Regions from separate parts of the Deinococcus multiflagellatus genome, predicted to be linked through region 2. Evidence: riboswitches for the same ligand, from Rfam matches in the RefSeq annotation. Region 2 holds a riboswitch; the other holds the start of a gene.
The links. A riboswitch is a leader RNA that binds a small molecule or an ion and turns the genes downstream of it on or off. The one in region 2 is predicted to bind thiamine pyrophosphate.
Positions count from the first base shown of each region.

Region 1: linked by a shared signal. The riboswitch ahead of thiC (phosphomethylpyrimidine synthase ThiC) and the one ahead of K7W41_RS07610 (thiamine ABC transporter substrate-binding protein) in region 2 are both predicted to bind thiamine pyrophosphate.

Region 1 is NZ_JAIQXV010000010.1:57,697-65,512, forward strand. It holds gene K7W41_RS12800 (FAD-dependent oxidoreductase) at 1-432, shown strand, start outside; gene cax (calcium/proton exchanger) at 607-1,752, opposite strand; gene K7W41_RS12810 (aldo/keto reductase) at 1,838-2,800, opposite strand; gene K7W41_RS12815 (hypothetical protein) at 2,878-3,672, opposite strand; gene K7W41_RS12820 (RidA family protein) at 3,662-4,045, opposite strand; gene K7W41_RS12825 (hypothetical protein) at 4,088-5,626, opposite strand; TPP riboswitch at 5,697-5,808, shown strand; gene thiC (phosphomethylpyrimidine synthase ThiC) at 5,999-7,816, shown strand, end outside.
Region 2 is NZ_JAIQXV010000004.1:112,664-120,479, reverse strand. It holds gene K7W41_RS07615 (ABC transporter permease) at 1-787, opposite strand, end outside; gene K7W41_RS07610 (thiamine ABC transporter substrate-binding protein) at 1,141-2,169, opposite strand; TPP riboswitch at 2,218-2,319, opposite strand; gene K7W41_RS07605 (hypothetical protein) at 2,348-2,806, opposite strand; gene K7W41_RS07600 (NUDIX domain-containing protein) at 2,856-3,305, shown strand; gene K7W41_RS07595 (DNA internalization-related competence protein ComEC/Rec2) at 3,337-5,499, opposite strand; gene K7W41_RS07590 (ComEA family DNA-binding protein) at 5,565-5,957, opposite strand; gene rpmH (50S ribosomal protein L34) at 6,135-6,278, shown strand; gene rnpA (ribonuclease P protein component) at 6,355-6,804, shown strand; gene yidD (membrane protein insertion efficiency factor YidD) at 6,801-7,055, shown strand; gene yidC (membrane protein insertase YidC) at 7,052-7,816, shown strand, end outside.

The sequences.
Region 1 (7,816 bases), on a different contig from region 2:
ACCCCGCACCTCGCGGTGCCCAGCACGGCGCAGAGCCCGGTCCTGCGCGCGGGGGGGCTGACCCTGCGCCCGCAGCACGGCGCCTACACCCTGATTCCGCCGCTGCACGGGCGCGACCCGCACGGCTACCAGCCTGCAGGCGGGCAACTGACCGGGGTGCCCACCGGCCTGCGGCGCGAGACCCTGGAAGATCTGGTGGCGCTGATGGACGCGCTGCCGGTGCTGGCCACAGACGCCCTGCACCTGGGCCGCAGCCTCGCGGACGTGCCGGGCGCGTGGCTGGCCCTGCCCGGCGGGCGCCCGGAGGGCCTGCCCACCTTTGAAGTCCTGGACGAACACACATGGCTGCTGCTGGGGGGCCCGCAGGCCGACACGCTGGGCCTGCACGCGGCGCAGGGGCTGGCAGAGGCGGTGGCAGCGGCACTGGCCTGAAGGTGGGCCCCAGATGGCTGAAAGGGCGTCCCTTTAGGGCGCTGGGGTGAACAGAGGGCCAGAGGGCCAGCCCGGCACGGACACCAGGGCTGACCCTCTGCCCCGCAGGCTGTCTCTACGAACTGCAGCGCCCGGGACCTGAGCCGCCGGGCGCTGACAGGAGGGCCTGCTGCTTTACCCGGCCAGGGCGCGCAGCACCTGCAGGGCGCCCTCGGTCTCGGCGGCGCGGGGGGTCACGAAGAAAAAGGCCATTGCCAGCGCCAGATACACCGCCAGCAGCAGCACGCCTTCAAACCATGTGGTTTCGCCGTCCTTGGTCACGCTGGTGACGATCAGGGCGACGGCGATAATCGCAATGAGTTCCAGCGGCGAGCTGAACACGAGGTCCATCGGGTGGCCCAGGGCCGCGCCGATCAGCACCAGCAGCGGCGCAGTGAGCAGCGCCACCTGAATGGTGGCCCCCAGGCCGATATTCACGGCGAGGTCCATCTGGCCCCGGCGGGCAAAGTACACGGCGGCGATGTACTCGGCAAAGTTGCCCACCACCGCCAGCACAATCACCCCCAGGAAGAATTCACTGAGGCCCAGCTGGCTGGCGGTGGCTTCCAGGGCGCCGGAGAGCATTTCCGATTCCAGGGCGATCAGCAGGGTGCCGCCCAGCAGCACGCCCAGCGCCGTCACCAGCGGCCAGGGCTTCTCGGGGCCGTGGCCGTGCCCGGCCTCTTCACTCACGGCGAACACGTCCTTGTGCGTCACCAGCGTGTAGACGAGGTTCAGCAGATACACCACGATCAGCAGCACCGCCACGCCAATGCTCAGGCGTTCGTCCAGGCCCGCGCGGGCGGCGGCCCCGGTGGCAAAGCCGGGCAGTTGCTCGGTGTAGTCAAAGATGGCGGGCAGCGTGAGGGTAATGACCGTCAGAAAAAGCATGGCGCTGAGCTGCCCGGCGTTGGCGGCGTTGAACTTCTGCCGTGTGCCGCCCCTGACAAACCCGGCCGCCACAATCGCCAGCCCCAGCCCCAGCAGCGCGTTGCCGATGATTGACCCCGTGATCTGCGCCTTGACCACCTGCACGTTGCCGTCCAGCAGAATAAAAATGGCGATGATGAGTTCGGCCATGTTGCCGAAGGTCACGTTCAGCAGCCCGCCAATGGTGGGGCCAGCGTGCGCGGCCACATGTTCGGTGGCCTTGCGCAGCCAGTCGGCCAGCGGCACGATGGCCAGCACGGCGGTGGCAAACACCCACAGCGGCGGGGCGTGCGTCACGTACTTCAGCAGCAGGCTGAGGGGAATGAACCCCAGCAGAAGATTCATGGGCATGCGGGCAGTCTAAGCGCGTCCCCAGCTGGCCCGGCTGGGGCAAGTGGACATGAAGGCCGGCCGGGCGCCCGCGTGAAGTGGCCTTTCAGGTCCAGGGCAGGGCCGACCGGGCCGCCCAGTAGGCGGCGGGCTCCTGCGTCAAAGCGGCCAGCAGCGGCGCAGCGTTCACGGTCACCCGCTGCGCCGCCAGATTCTGCGCCAGTTGCTCCGGCGTGCCCGCCCCGCTGAGCACCACGTCGGCCCAGGGCTGGGCCAGTGCGGCGCCAATGGCCACGGCGTCCGGGGTCACGCCCAGGGCGTGGGCGGCGTCCTGCAGCGCCGGGGGCACATCGCCCTGCCCGGTCAGGCCACGGGCACTCAGGCGGCCATTGGCCACCGCTTCCTTGACCACCACGGTCCAGCCCGCCGCGTGGGCTTCGGCCAGGGCGGGGCCCGCCGAGGGCTCCAGCAGATTCCAGGTGGCCTGCACGGCGCCAAACGGACAGGCGCCGTCCACCTGCACGGCCAGGGCGCGGCGCAGGGTCTGGGCCTGCCCCGGCCCGCTGGTGCTGAGGCCCACGCGCACGCCCTGCCCGGCCAGTTCTGCCAACTTCGAGAGCACCCCGGCGCTGTCCAGCACCCCCGAATCCAGCGTGGCCGAATGAATCAGGTACAGGTCTGGCGCGCGGCCCAGCGCCGCCCGGGTTTCGGGCCACTGCCGCGCCAGGGTGGCGAGGTCGTGGGTCTTGACCTCATGCACCTCGGCTTCGGTGCGCCAGTCGGCCACGTAGGTGTAGCCCCATTTGCTGCCAATCACCGCGCCCGTGTGTCCCCGCTCTTGCAGCCACTCACCCAGAAAGACCTCGGCCCGGCCATAGCTGCGCGCGGCGTCGAAGTACCGCACGCCCGCCGCCCAGGCCGCGTCCAGCACCGCCCAGGTCTGGACGCGCAGGTCGTCCACCCCCTTGCCGGGCAGGTCCGCGCCGTGGCCCAGGTTGATGTACCCGGGGCGGCCCAGCGCGGCCAGCCCCAGGCCCAGCCGGGGGGCGCCGGGGGGCCAGGGGCTCAAGCGCCCCTCGTCAGGGCCGTGCGGTGGAGGAACAGGCGGGGCCAGAGGACACAGGGGCGTTGGGTCATGCCCACAGGCTACGGCGCCATGTGGTCCGGCCACGCCCGCAACTCGGCGGCCAGCGCCACCGACAGGGGCAGACCCAGGTCCTCCGCCAGCTGCAGGGTCCAGGCCACGGCGTGGGTATACGCCTGTTCCAGTCCGGCGAGGTCTGCCGTGACGCTGGCGTAGCGGCCCAGGGCGGCTGCGCTGAGCTCTTGTTCGGCCGCGCGCGAGGCATTCGGCCAGTGTCCGGTTGCGCCTTCGTGCAGGCGGGCCAGCCGCAATAAGCCGCCCTGCACCCAGCCCAGCAGTTCGTGGGCCCGCACGCGCTCGCCGCGCGCCAGCACATTCAGCCCAAAGGCCAGCCAGTTCAGCAGGCGGTCCAGAAGCAGTGGCCCTTCACCCGCCGGGTCGGCGCGGCGCGTGGCCAGCACCGCCAGATGCCCGGCCAGTTGCCCGTCTGTGTCCCTGACCAGCATGCGCGCGGGGTGAACCTGCTGCGGGGTCCAGGTTTCCACCTCGGGCAGACGGGTGACGGCCTCGACATGCAGTTCCACGCGGCGCAGGCTCGGAAGGATGGCCGTGGGCGTGCCGAACTCGTTGACCACGAAGTGCTGCACAGGTAAGTGTGCCCGCAGCCAGCCCTCGGCACTCACCGCTGCGCCAGGGGCGAGAAAGGCCCAGTACTCCAGGTCGCTCCAGGCGTCGGCGCGGCCCTGCGGCACGCTGCCGTAGGCGACCACGTGCGAAAAACGTGGGTCGGCCCCCAGGGCCGCGCGCAGCTGCCGGTCCAGGGCCAGCAGGCCAGCCAGGCGCGCCTCAGGTCGCAATGATCGCCTCGGCCTCGATTTCCACCAGATGCAAGGGGTCAATCAGGGCGGCCACCTGCACCATTGTGGTGGCGGGGCGAATGTCGCCGAACACCTCGCCGTGGGCCGCGCCCACCTCGGCCCAGCGCGCGATATCTGTAACGTAAATGCGGGTGCGGGTCACGTCTTCCAGCCGGGCGCCCGCCGCTTCCAGGGCCCGACGAATAATGCCCAGAATCGCGCGGGTCTGCTCGGCGGGGTCGCCTATGCCCACCACCTCGCCGTTCACGGTGGCGGTGGTGCCGGCCACCTGCACCATGTTGCCCACCCGCACCGCCCGCGAATACCCCACCTGCGTTTCCCACGGACTGCCACTGCTGATGTTCTGCCGCATGGAGGCCAGCTTATCGGGGCCGGGGTGGGCGTGGGGTGGCGCTCAGTCCTCGTACAGTTCGCCCTTGCGCGGGCTCAGCGTCCAGGACTGCACCGCCCAGCCCTGCGCGCCGCGCTGCAGGTTCACGGTCAGGGTGTAACGGTCGCCGTCAATGTATTCGCTGTTCGTCTTGTCATCGGCGAAGCTCAGCGTCACGGGGAGCGCCACCTGCGCCTGATCCGCCCGGTCCACGGTCAGGTCCAGGCTGTCGAAGGTGAAGTTGCCCAGCCGCTCCAGGGGCAGGTTTTTCAACTCTGGGCTGTCCAGCGTGGCCAGCCAGGGCTTGGCGCGGGCCGCTGCCACGTCAATACGGCGCTGCACCTCGGCTTTCTGGGCGGCGGTGCGGGGCGGCGTGGTCTGGGTATAGCTGGCCCCCACATGCTTGGCCAGCGTATTGAGGTCGCCCAGCAGGCCGGCCGTCACCGCCAGGGGATCGTCAGTCAGTTCGGTCAGACGCGTGGGCGAAACCCGGTAGGCCACGTAGCGCATGCCGCCGCTGCGTTCGTCGCGCACCAGCACGTCGTCGCGGCCCCCCGCGCGGCGCACGGTCGCCAGGGGAACCCAGGCGGTGTCCAGATAATCGGGCTCGACCTGCCGCGCCGGGACCGTCATCAGCGGCGGGCCCGCCACGATCTGGCCGCCCTGGGCGCGGTACAGCCGCAGCGTGGCCTGGGCGCCGCCCCCCACCAGCCCCAGGTATTCGCGCACGCCGGGGCCACTGAACGAGCCCCCCAGCCCCCGGCGCGGGGCGCTGAAGGGCACGCCCGCGCGCAGCGGCCAGTCGCTCAGGCCGTAGTCGTTCATGGCGCGGCGGATATCCGGGCCATAGTTGCCCAGCCACGTGCGGAAGCGGGCGGGCAGCTTCTGCACGAACGCCTGCGCCTCGCCGGGTTTGCCAATGGCCAGCAACGTGGCGTAATCGGCCAGCACCTCGCCGCCGCCGGTCTTGTCGGTCACGGTTTTGGTCATCAGGCCGCGCAGCACGCCGGGGAAAGCGCGGCTGTTGTCCACATACTGCCCGCCACTGTACGAGAGCACCACCGGCAGCGGAATGCTCTCGGCAAAACTCAGGCCGTAGGCGTAGGCAAAGCGCCAGTCGGCGGCCAGCAGTTCCAGCGGGCCCTTGCCGTCCAGTTGCCGGGGCGTCAGCGTGTCGCTGTGCGCGCTGAAGTAGGTCAGCAGCTTGCGCGGCGGCGTGGTCAGCGAATACAGCGTGTGGGTAAAGCAGCAGTGCGCCCCGCCCGAAAAGCCGGCCAGCAGCACCTCCGGCACGCCGTCGCCGGTCACGTCGCGGCACCAGTCCACGCTGACGGCCGTGTCGGAGACCGAAGCGTAGGTGGCGCCGCCCCGCACGAGGCTCACGCGGTCTTCGGGGTCGTCGAAGCCGTTTTCGGCCAGGCGCAGGGTGTAGGCGCCGCAGGTCTGGGTGCTGGTTTTCACCGGGGCGCGCGGCTCGTCCTGGGCGCGGGCGGCGGGCAGCGTCAGGGGCAGCAGGGCGAGGGTGAGCAGAAGCCAGCTCCGGGGTGGGGGCGCAGTGAACACAGGTTCAGTAAAGCACCTGCGTCGGCCCAGGCGCCCGCCTTGATTTTTCCGGGGCGCGGTGTACACTCGCCGCAGTCACCAGGGGTGCCGCTCAAGTGGAGCGGCTGAGAGGGCGCGCCAAGCCTAACCCTAGGAACCTGATCTGGTTTGTGCCAGCGGAGGGAGCGTGACGGGTGCCAAGGCCACATGTGGGTTTTGCCCCCCTCCGAAGCGCGTGAGGGGGGCGTTGTCGTGTTGATTCGCTAAACAAAAAGTCCACAAATACCGCCGGCTGAAGCGGTCTGCGGTTCATCTCCGGTGTCTGTTCTCACCGCCTTTGCTGTGCGCCCCGCGCGCCCGGCCGTCCCTGCTCTGTTGCCTTTCGGAGGCCCCATGCCCACCCTGCCTGACCTGCCCCAGCCCACCCTGGACGCCGACCTGACCACCCCCTTTCCCGGCAGCGAGAAGGTATACCTGCGCGGCACCCGGCACCCCGGCGTGCGCGTGCCTGCGCGGCGCATTCACCAGTCGCCCACCCTGGTGCGTGTAGGCGAGCTGACCCGCCGCGTGCCCAACCCCCCGCTGCTGGTCCCCGATACCAGCGGCCCCTACACCGACCCCGCCGTAACCGTGGATCTGCGCGCCGGGCTGGGGCACGCCCGCCCCTGGCTGGCCGGTGACGCCCGGCTTGAACTGCACCCTCACCGCGTGGCCCCTGAACTGGACCGCAGCGGCCCGCTGCCTTTTCCCCGGGTGCCGCTGCCCCGCCGCGCCCGCCCCGGCGCCGAGATCACCCAGTTGCAGGCCGCGCGCCGGGGCGAGATCACGCCGGAAATGGAATTTGTGGCCCTGCGCGAGTCGCTGCGCCAGGAAGACGCCTTCGACCTGACCGCGCAGCACCCCGGGCAGGCGTTCGGCGCGAGCATCCCGCGCGAGATCACCCCCGAGTTCGTGCGCGCCGAGGTGGCGCGGGGCCGCGCGGTGATTCCCGCCAACATCAACCACCCGGAACTGGAACCCACGGTCATTGGCCGCCACTTCCGCGTGAAGGTGAATGCCAACCTGGGCACCAGCATCGTCACCAGTTCCATTCCGGAGGAGGTGGGCAAGATGATCTGGGCCACGCGCTGGGGGGCCGATACCGTGATGGACCTGTCCACGGGCCGCCACATTCACCCCACGCGCGAGTGGATCATTCGCGGCAGCGCCGTGCCGGTGGGCACTGTGCCCATCTATCAGGCGCTGGAAAAGGTGGGCGGCGTGGCCGAGGACCTGACCTGGGCGGTGTACCGCGACACCCTGATTGAACAGGCCGAGCAGGGCGTGGATTACATGACGGTGCATGCGGGCGTGCGCCTGGCCCACCTGCCGCTGACCGCGCGGCGCCGCACCGGCATCGTCTCGCGCGGGGGCAGCATCCTGGGCAAGTGGTGCCTCGCGCACCATCAGGAGAACTTTCTGTACACGCACTTTGCCGAAGTGTGCGAGATCCTGGCCGCCTACGACGTCACCTTCAGCCTGGGCGACGGTCTGCGCCCCGGGTCTATTGAAGATGCCAACGACGCCGCGCAGTTTGCCGAACTGGACACGCTGGGCGAGCTGACCCGCGTGGCCTGGAAGCACGGGGTTCAGACCATGATTGAAGGCCCCGGCCACGTGCCCATGCAGCTGATCCGCGAGAACATGACCCGCCAGCTGGAGGTGTGCGGGGAAGCGCCCTTCTACACCCTGGGGCCGCTCACCACGGATATCGCGCCCGGCTACGACCACATCACGTCGGCCATTGGCGCCGCGCAGATCGCGTGGTACGGCACGGCGATGCTGTGTTACGTGACCCCCAAGGAACACCTGGGCCTGCCAGACCGCCAGGACGTGCGCGACGGCGTGATTGCCTACCGGATTGCCGCCCACGCCGCCGACCTCGCCAAGGGGCACCCCGGCGCCCAGGCCCGCGACAACGCCCTGAGCAAGGCCCGCTTTGAGTTCCGCTGGGCCGACCAGTTCAACCTGTCCCTGGACCCCCAGCACGCCCGCGCCCTGCACGACGAGACCCTGCCCGCCGAGGCCGCCAAGACCGCGCACTTCTGCTCCATGTGCGGCCCGCAGTTCTGCTCCATGAAGCTCAGCCACGACCTGCGCGCCCCCGAGGTGCTGGCCGGGCTGGAGGCCAAAGCGCAGGAGTTCCGCGCGCTGGGCGGCGAGATTTATCTG
Region 2 (7,816 bases):
GGGGCCGGCCGCCCACGGGCACGCCGCTGCCGCCCCGGGTCAGGGCCACGTAAACCCCCGTGACCACCAGCGTCAGCGCCAGTTGCCCCACGATCAATGCGCTGGCTTCGGAGAGGCGCAGTTGCAGGGCCGTCAGGGTGTAGATTTCCACCTCCAGCGTGGCGTAGCGCTCGCCGCCCAGGGCCAGGGGCAGACCAAAGCTCAGGGCCGAATACAGGAACACCAGCGCCGTGCCCGCCAGCACCCCGGGCAGCGCCAGGGGCAGGGCCACGTCCCAGGCCGCGCGCCACGCCGGGGCCCCCAGCGAGCGCGCCGCGCCCAGCAGTCCCGGCGACACCCGGGCGAAGGCCGCGTGGCTCAGGCGCACCATCACGGGCAGGTTGAAAAACAGGTTGCCCAGCAGCACCAGGGCCGGGGTGTCGCTCAGGTCCAGTCCCGTCCAGCGCGTCACGGCGCCCTGGGGGCCCAGCAGGGCAGTGAGGCCCAGCACCGCCACCAGCGTGGGGGTCACGAAGGGCAGCAGCAGCAGGCGCAGCAGCAGGGCCTTGCCGCGCACCTCGTAGCGGGACAGGAGGTAGGCCAGGGGCACGCCCAGCAGCAGGGCCAGGGCAGCGGTCAGGGCGGCCTGGGTGAGGGTCCAGGCCAGGCGGGACTGGAAATAGGGGTCCTGCCAGACGGCCAGGGTCACGCCGCCTTCGAGGAGGGTGCGGGTGAGGGGGAGGGCCAGGAAGAGGGTGAGGAAGAGGAGGCCGGGGAGGGTGAGGAGCCAGGGGAGGAGGTGGGTCATGGGATGGTGGTTGCGGTTTTGTTTCGTAGACCCCACCCCCCAGCCCCCTCCCCCAGACTCGCAGAGCTGCGCAGCAGAGGGGCAGGGGGAGCGGCGCTGCGCTGGGCAAGAGTTTCTACTGACGTTGGCTGGGCTTCCCTCTGCGGTGACGTGTCTGGCTTCGACGCCATCCTCCGATGGCGCGTAATGGCCCGCGCCCTTCGGGCACGACGGCCTCGTCTGGACCTGGGCAGTGGAGGGGCAGGCTGCCTTGGTGCGGTCCAGAAGGTTCTACTTTGAAAAGCTGAAGGTCAGCGTGGGGTGGCCTGTTTGTTTTTCCCGCGCCCCGCTGCCCGCCACCTGCCTCCCCCTCCTCACCTCGCGCGCAGCACCTGTGTCACCCAGGCGTCCACGAGGCGCTGGGGGTTGGCGCTGACGGCAGGCTTGATGGTGGGCAGGGGTGGCTGCTGGGCAAACTTGAACACCGGATTCAGGGGCGTGGCCTTGGCGGCCGGGTAAATCCACATGCGGGTGGGAATATCGGCCTGTACGGGGGCGCTCAGCATGAAGTCCACGAACTTGCGGGCCAGGGCGGGCTGTTTGGTGCCTTTCAGGATGCCCACGCCTTCCAGCTGGGTGTACACGCTGCCCGGCAGGAACAGGTTGCCCGTGGGGCTCTGGGCGGGCAGGTTCTGGGGATTGAAGCCGTCGGCGTAAAAGACCTCGGCGGCGGGGCTGCTGGCATAGGACAGCACGATGGGGTATTTGCCGCCGTTTTTCGTGAAGTCCTTGTAATAGGCGTCGCTCCAGCCGCGCGTGACCTTCATGCCGCCGGCCCGCGCCGCGCGCCACCATGCCCACGCGCCAGCCTCGCCGTAGTGGTTCACGGTGGCGAGCAAAAAGGCCAGACCGGGGCTGCTGGTCGCGGGGCTCTGCACCACGGTCAGCTTGGCGTAGGTGGGCGTCTTCAGATCATCCAGACTTTTGGGCAGCGGTAGGCCCGCCTTTTCAAACCACGCGCGGTCGTAGTTCAGGGCCACAAAGCCGTAATCCACGGTGTTCAGCAGGCCGGCGTCGTCCAGGCGGTATTCGGCGGGCACGCGGCCCTGGGCCGGGGACTTGTAGGGGTCCAGAATGCCGGCCTGCCGCGCGCGGGGCAGCAGGCTGTTGTCCAGGCCGTACACCACGTCGGCAATCGGCGCGCGCCGGGTCAGGATCAGGCGGTTCAGGAGTTCGCCGGCGTCGCCGCCCTTCACGAAGCGCACCTTGACCTTGTTGGCGCTCTCGAAGGCGGCAATGAGCTTTTTGTCCACGTCAAAGGAGTCGTGGGTGATCACGGTCAGGGTGGTCTGGGCCTGGGCGGCCCCAGCCAGCAGCAGGCCCAGCAGCAGTGGTGTGCGCATAAAAAAGTCCCCTCGCGTCACGAGGGGAAGCGGGGGCCGCCGCCACAGAAGCGGGGCCGGTCACGCTCCCTCCGCCGGAATGACCCGGATCAGGTTCCTGGGGTAAGTCTCAGCCGCCCAGCTTCTGGGTCGGCACCCCCGGTGACGCACCCGCGAAGATAGCGCATGGGTGGTGGGCTCAGGCTTCGCCGTCCTCGGGGGGCGTGCGGGGATACCGGGAGACGGTCAGGCCCAGCCCCAGCTGCCCCGCCAGCCGGATCAGGATGGGCGGAAAACGGTCACCCTGATGCACAATTTCGTGGCCCCATTCATTCAGGGTGCCCACACGGTCCTCAATGCCAAAGTCCAGTTCCGCATAGGTGTGGTCCCACTCCGGGTCTGTGACGGTCAGCAGCTCATTCAGAGTGAGCAGGCTGGCGTGGTGCGTCTGCAGAAAGGCGATCACGTCTTCAATCTGTTGTTCGGGCTGGCAGAAGTCGGCCGGGCTGGCAGCGAGCAGAAAACCAGAATCACGCGCGATGCGATCAGGAAACCGCTGGGGTTCCCCCTCGCGCCAGACGTGATGTGGCGTAAGGTTTGTGCCGGCCAGAAACGCGGTCACATCAAAGTCCCCCCAGACGCGCAGAATGCAGCTCATGGCCCCAGGGTAGAGGGGAAAATCCTGCCAGACATGCCAACCTGAGCGCATGACGTTTCATCTGGTGTCCTGGCTGGTGCTGCAAGACGGACAGGGGCGCGTGCTGCTGGGGCGCCGCGCGGGGTCGTCCTATGCGAGTGGGCTGTGGGGCCTGCCCGGCGGGCGTGTGGAAACCGGCGAGAGCCTGGCCCAGGCCGCTGTGCGCGAAACCTGGGAAGAGGTGGGCCTGGGCGTGGACCCCGCCGCCCTGACCTGCCTGGGCGCCTGCCGCTACGACCTGGAGGGCACAGCGGGCCTGGACGTGTTCTTCCTGACCCGCGCGTGGCAGGGCGAGCCCCAGCCGCTGGAAAAAACCTCGGCGGTGGGCTGGTTTGCCCTGGAGGCCCTGCCGCCGGATGTGCTGCCCTGGCTGCCCGGCATTCTGGACGCGCATCTGCTGGGCGGCCAGCACCTGACTGAGCTGATTGACGGCTGGGACGGCCTGCGCACCCTCCTGTAGTCTTTTCCTACGACCCACAGCCCACTGCCTCCTACGGCACTGGCCAGCGGATGGTGCCCACCTGATCGGTGCGCCAGACCCTGGACCCCACCTGGGCCAGCCGCGCCAGCACGTCGGGGTGGGGGTGGCCGTAGGTGTTGCGGCCCACGCTGATCACCGTGTCGGCGGGGGTGGCCTGCGCCAGCAGCGCCTCGCCGCTGGAATGGCGGCTGCCGTGGTGCGCGGCTTTCAGCAGGTCCAGGTTGCCGGGCCCGGCCTGCGCCTCGCCCGGCTGGGCCAGATCGCCCAGAAACGCCGCGCGCCAGCCGCGCGACTCCAGCGTCAGGGCCACACTGTTCTCGTTGTCCTCCTCCTGCCAGTGGTTACCGGGGGGCCACAGCACCGTCAGGGTGGCACCGGAAGCCTGCACGCGGTCGCCGCGCCGCACCTCGCGCACGGGCACGCCCTGGGCCTGGGCTTCGGCCAGCACGGCGTCCAGCACCGGGTCGCCCCGCTTGCGGTGGCCCACCCACAGTTCCCCCACCGGCAGGGCGCGCAGCACGGCGGGCACGCCTTCGATGTGGTCGGTGTCGGCGTGGGTGGCCACCAGCACGTCCAGTTTCCGCACGCCCAGGGCGCGCAGGGCCGGCACCACGGTGCGCCCGCCCACGTCGTAGTTGCTGCCCACCGAACCGCCGGCGTCAATCAGCATCGTCAGGCCCGGCAGGCGAATCAGGGTGCTGTCGCCCTGGCCCACATCCAGAAACACCACTTCTCGCGCTGGGCGCAGCCAGCCGGGCAGGGCGGTCAGCAGCAGGCCAGCCAGCAGGGTGCCCAGGGCCGCGCGGGCCCGCACCCGGCCCAGCAGCCACAGCCACCCCGCGCCCAGCGCCGTGGCGTAGGCCACCACCCCCGCCGCCCCGATGGCCCCCCAGGTCAGCACGGGCGCGCGGCCAAAGGCTTCGGCCACCGCCAGCAGCGCCGAAGCCAGCAGGCCACAGGCCACATTCAGCGGCGCCGCCAGCGGGCCCAGCAGCCCGGCCACAAACCCCAGCGGCACCAGCGCGGCCATGATGACCCCGGCCACCAGATTGGCCGGCAGGCCCACCAGCGGCAGCTGCCCGAAGCTGCCCGCCACCACCGGCAGGGTGCCCAGTTCGGCCAGCACAGTGGCGCTGATCGCCAGCCGCAGCGCGTGGGGCCAGCGCGCCGGGAGCCGCTCGGCCACGCGCGGGGTCTGCGTGAGGGCCAGCACGGCCAGGAACGACAGCTGAAACCCCACGTCCAGCAGCCACAGCGGAAACAGCAGCAGGCAGGCCAGCGCCGCCAGGGCGATGAGGCCCAGGGGATCGGGCCGGCCGCGCCCCAGGGCCAGCGCCAGCAGCACCGCCGCGCCCATGATGACCGCCCGCGTGATGCTGGGCGAGGGCTGCACCAGCAGCAGCAGGTAGGGCAGCAGCAGCGCGGCTGGCAGGCCGTAACGCCACGCGGGCGCCGCGCCGGCCCGGATCAGCAGCCACACCAGCACCCCGGTGATCAGCGCCACGTTCTGCCCGGACAGCGCCATCAGGTGCGCCAGGCCCGCGCGGGCAAAGGCGTCGCGCACCGCGTACCCCGGCGCAAAGTCCTCCTGGCTGATGTCCGAGCGGTCGCCCAGTTCCACCGCCTGCATCAGCGCCGCCTGCCGCTCGCTCAGGCCCGCACTCAGCCCCTGCCGGAACCAGCCGCGCAGCCCGCCCTCGGGCTGGTGGGTCTTCACCCGGGCCCCCACCAGCACGGCGCCAGGGGTGGGCACGAACAGGCCGCCCTGAGACCGCAGCCACCCGGCCTGATCGAAGCCGCCGGGGGTGCGGCGGCCCTGCGGGGCCACCAGTCGGCCGGCCACCTCCAGCTGCCCAGGGCCCTGCGTGGGTTTGGGGCTCACGGCCAGCCGGGCACGCGGGTCGTGCAGGGTTAGAAACTGGCCGTCCCATTCGCCCTTCAGGGTCACCTGGGCGCCCAGCCACGGGGTAAGCGGCTCGGGGCGCGAGAGCACCGTGTGGGCCGACAGCCACCCAGCGCCGCCTCCCAGCAGGGCCACGACGAGCAGCGGCAGCCGGGCATCCAGCAGGGCCAGGGCCGCGCCCGCCAGGGGCACCGCTGCGCCCCAGGGCAGGCCCAGCGCCAGCAGAATGCCGCCAATCACGCCCAGCACAGCGGGCACTGACCACGGCAAGCGGCCTGCCCCTGCGGTGGCCCGTGCGCTGGCCGGCTGGTGGACTGCTGGGAGTGCGGCGCTGCTCAGAAGGTCACCAGCCCTTGGAGGGTCTTCAGCGCCGAGGGACCAATCCCCTTCACCCGGTCCAGATCCGCCAGCGTGCGGTAGGGCCGTCCGGCCACGATGCGCGCGGCCAGGGCGGGGCCTACCTTCGGCAGGGCTTCGAGCTGCTCGGTGGTGGCGGTGTTCAGGTTCAGGCGCCCCGAAATCAGGGGCTGCACGCTGGCGGTGGCTGGGTAGGTGGCCGGGGAGGTGGGGGCCTCACGGCTGGGCGCGGTGGCTGCTGGGGCGGGCAGCGCCACGCGCGTGACCTGCGGGGCCTGCGCGCGGGGCCAGATCACCGGACCCAGGCTCAGGGCCGCCGTCAGCAGCACGCCGCCGGCCAGCAGCGCGTTCCAGGGTGGGGAACTCGGCATGTCCCCCAGGCTAGAGGCTGCCCGGTGCGGGCGCTGCCGCACATGCGCGCCCCTTTTCGGCCCTTGCCAGAGCGTGCTACACTTCCAGAGTTTGCCTCCCCAGGGAGGCGCTTCTCGCGTGACGCGGGGCCGGCAAGAGCAGTGTGGCCCACTCCGCGAGCAGAAGGAGAAAGCACCATGAAGCGTACCTACCAGCCCAACGTCCGCAAGCGGGCCAAGACCCACGGCTTCCGCGCCCGCATGAAAACCAAGGCCGGCCGCAACATCCTGGCGCGCCGCCGCGCCAAGGGCCGCCACCAGCTCACCGTCTCTGACGAGTAAGCCCCCTTCACCGGGAGCGCCCGCCATTTCCCAGTCCACCCCCCCCAGCGCCACGCAGGCACGGCCCCGCCGTCCGGTGGCGCTGGATTCGCTTCGGGGTGACCGGGAATTTCGCAAGGTGCGCGCCCACGGCGCCGTGGTGCGCGACCCGCTGTTTACCCTGCGCGTGGCCGAGTACCGCCCCCGCCACGGGGAAGCGTGGCAGCCGCGCGCCATCGTGGGCATCGTGGTGTCCAAAAAGACCCTGAAGCGCGCCGTGGACCGCAACCGCGCCCGGCGCCGCGTGCGCGAGGCGCTGCGCACCCTGCCCGGCGGCCTGCCCGCCTGCCGCGCCATTCTGATGCCGAACCCGGCGGTGCTGCGCGCGCCGTTTGAGCAGTTGCAGGCCGCGCTGCACCGGGCGCTGAGCAAAGCGCCGGGGCGGCGGGCGCGCGGGGGGAACCCGGGTGCGCCGGCCCGCGTACCGGCAGACGTGCCTTCTGTGTCCCCCCAGGCCGACCCCCAGACGGGCGGTGAGCCCCGGTGAGCGGTCTGCGCGACCTGCTGGTCCGGGGCGTGCGCTTTTACCAGCGCCGCCTCTCGCCGCGCAAGCCGGCGCCCACCTGCCGCTTTAGCCCCACCTGCTCGGAATACGCCGCGCAGGCCCTGCAGCGCCACGGCTCGCTGCGCGGCGGCTGGCTGGCGGCGTGGCGCATCCTGCGCTGTAACCCCTTCGTGCCGGGCGGGTTTGACCCGGTGCCCGACCATTTCCCCAAGAGGCCCCCCCACACCCCATGAAGACCAGACATCTGCTGTCCCTTGCCGCCCTGGGCGGCGCGCTGCTGCTCACCGGCTGCGGCACCACCGGCCCCCTGCCCACTTTTGGCAAGGCCATCACCCCCGAGTGGATCACCGCCGACTTTGACGGCGTGCGCGGCAACGAGTACATCGCCACCAGCAACCTGCAGGACGTGGTGTTCAACGAACGCGGCGAGGTGATCGGCTGGTACGTCAAGAGCTATGCGGGCACGCCCTTTATCAAGCGGCGCGCCGACGGTTCTTACGATTTCAGCGCGCTGCAAAACCAGAAGGGCATCGTCAACATGGTGGGCACGCGCAAGGCCCTGGCCGTGCAGGGTGGGGGCCTGGACCCCGCCCAGCCGGCCCAGACCCAGCCGCCCACGGGCCTGACCACCGATGTCAAGGCCAACCGGCAGGACGCGGTGTTCCGTTACGTGCAGAACGGCGTGACCGTCACGAAAACCGTGACCCTGCACCCCCGCAACTTCAAGGTGGACGTGCGCACCGAGGTCACGGGCGGCCCCCAGCGGGTGAACCTGCTGTTCCCGGGCCTGGGCAAGGCCGATAACCCGCGCGTGCAGGCGCTGGCCCGGGGCGGCGCGCAGCCGGCCGCCGTGCAGGGCAGCGGGCAGCTGAAGGTGGACAACATTCAGTACGCCGCGCTGCAGGAAAACCCCAGTCAGGTGGCGCACGCGCTGATCATCCGCCCGCAGGGCGAGAGTGCCAGTGCCACCCCGGCCAGCGGCGACACCCCCACC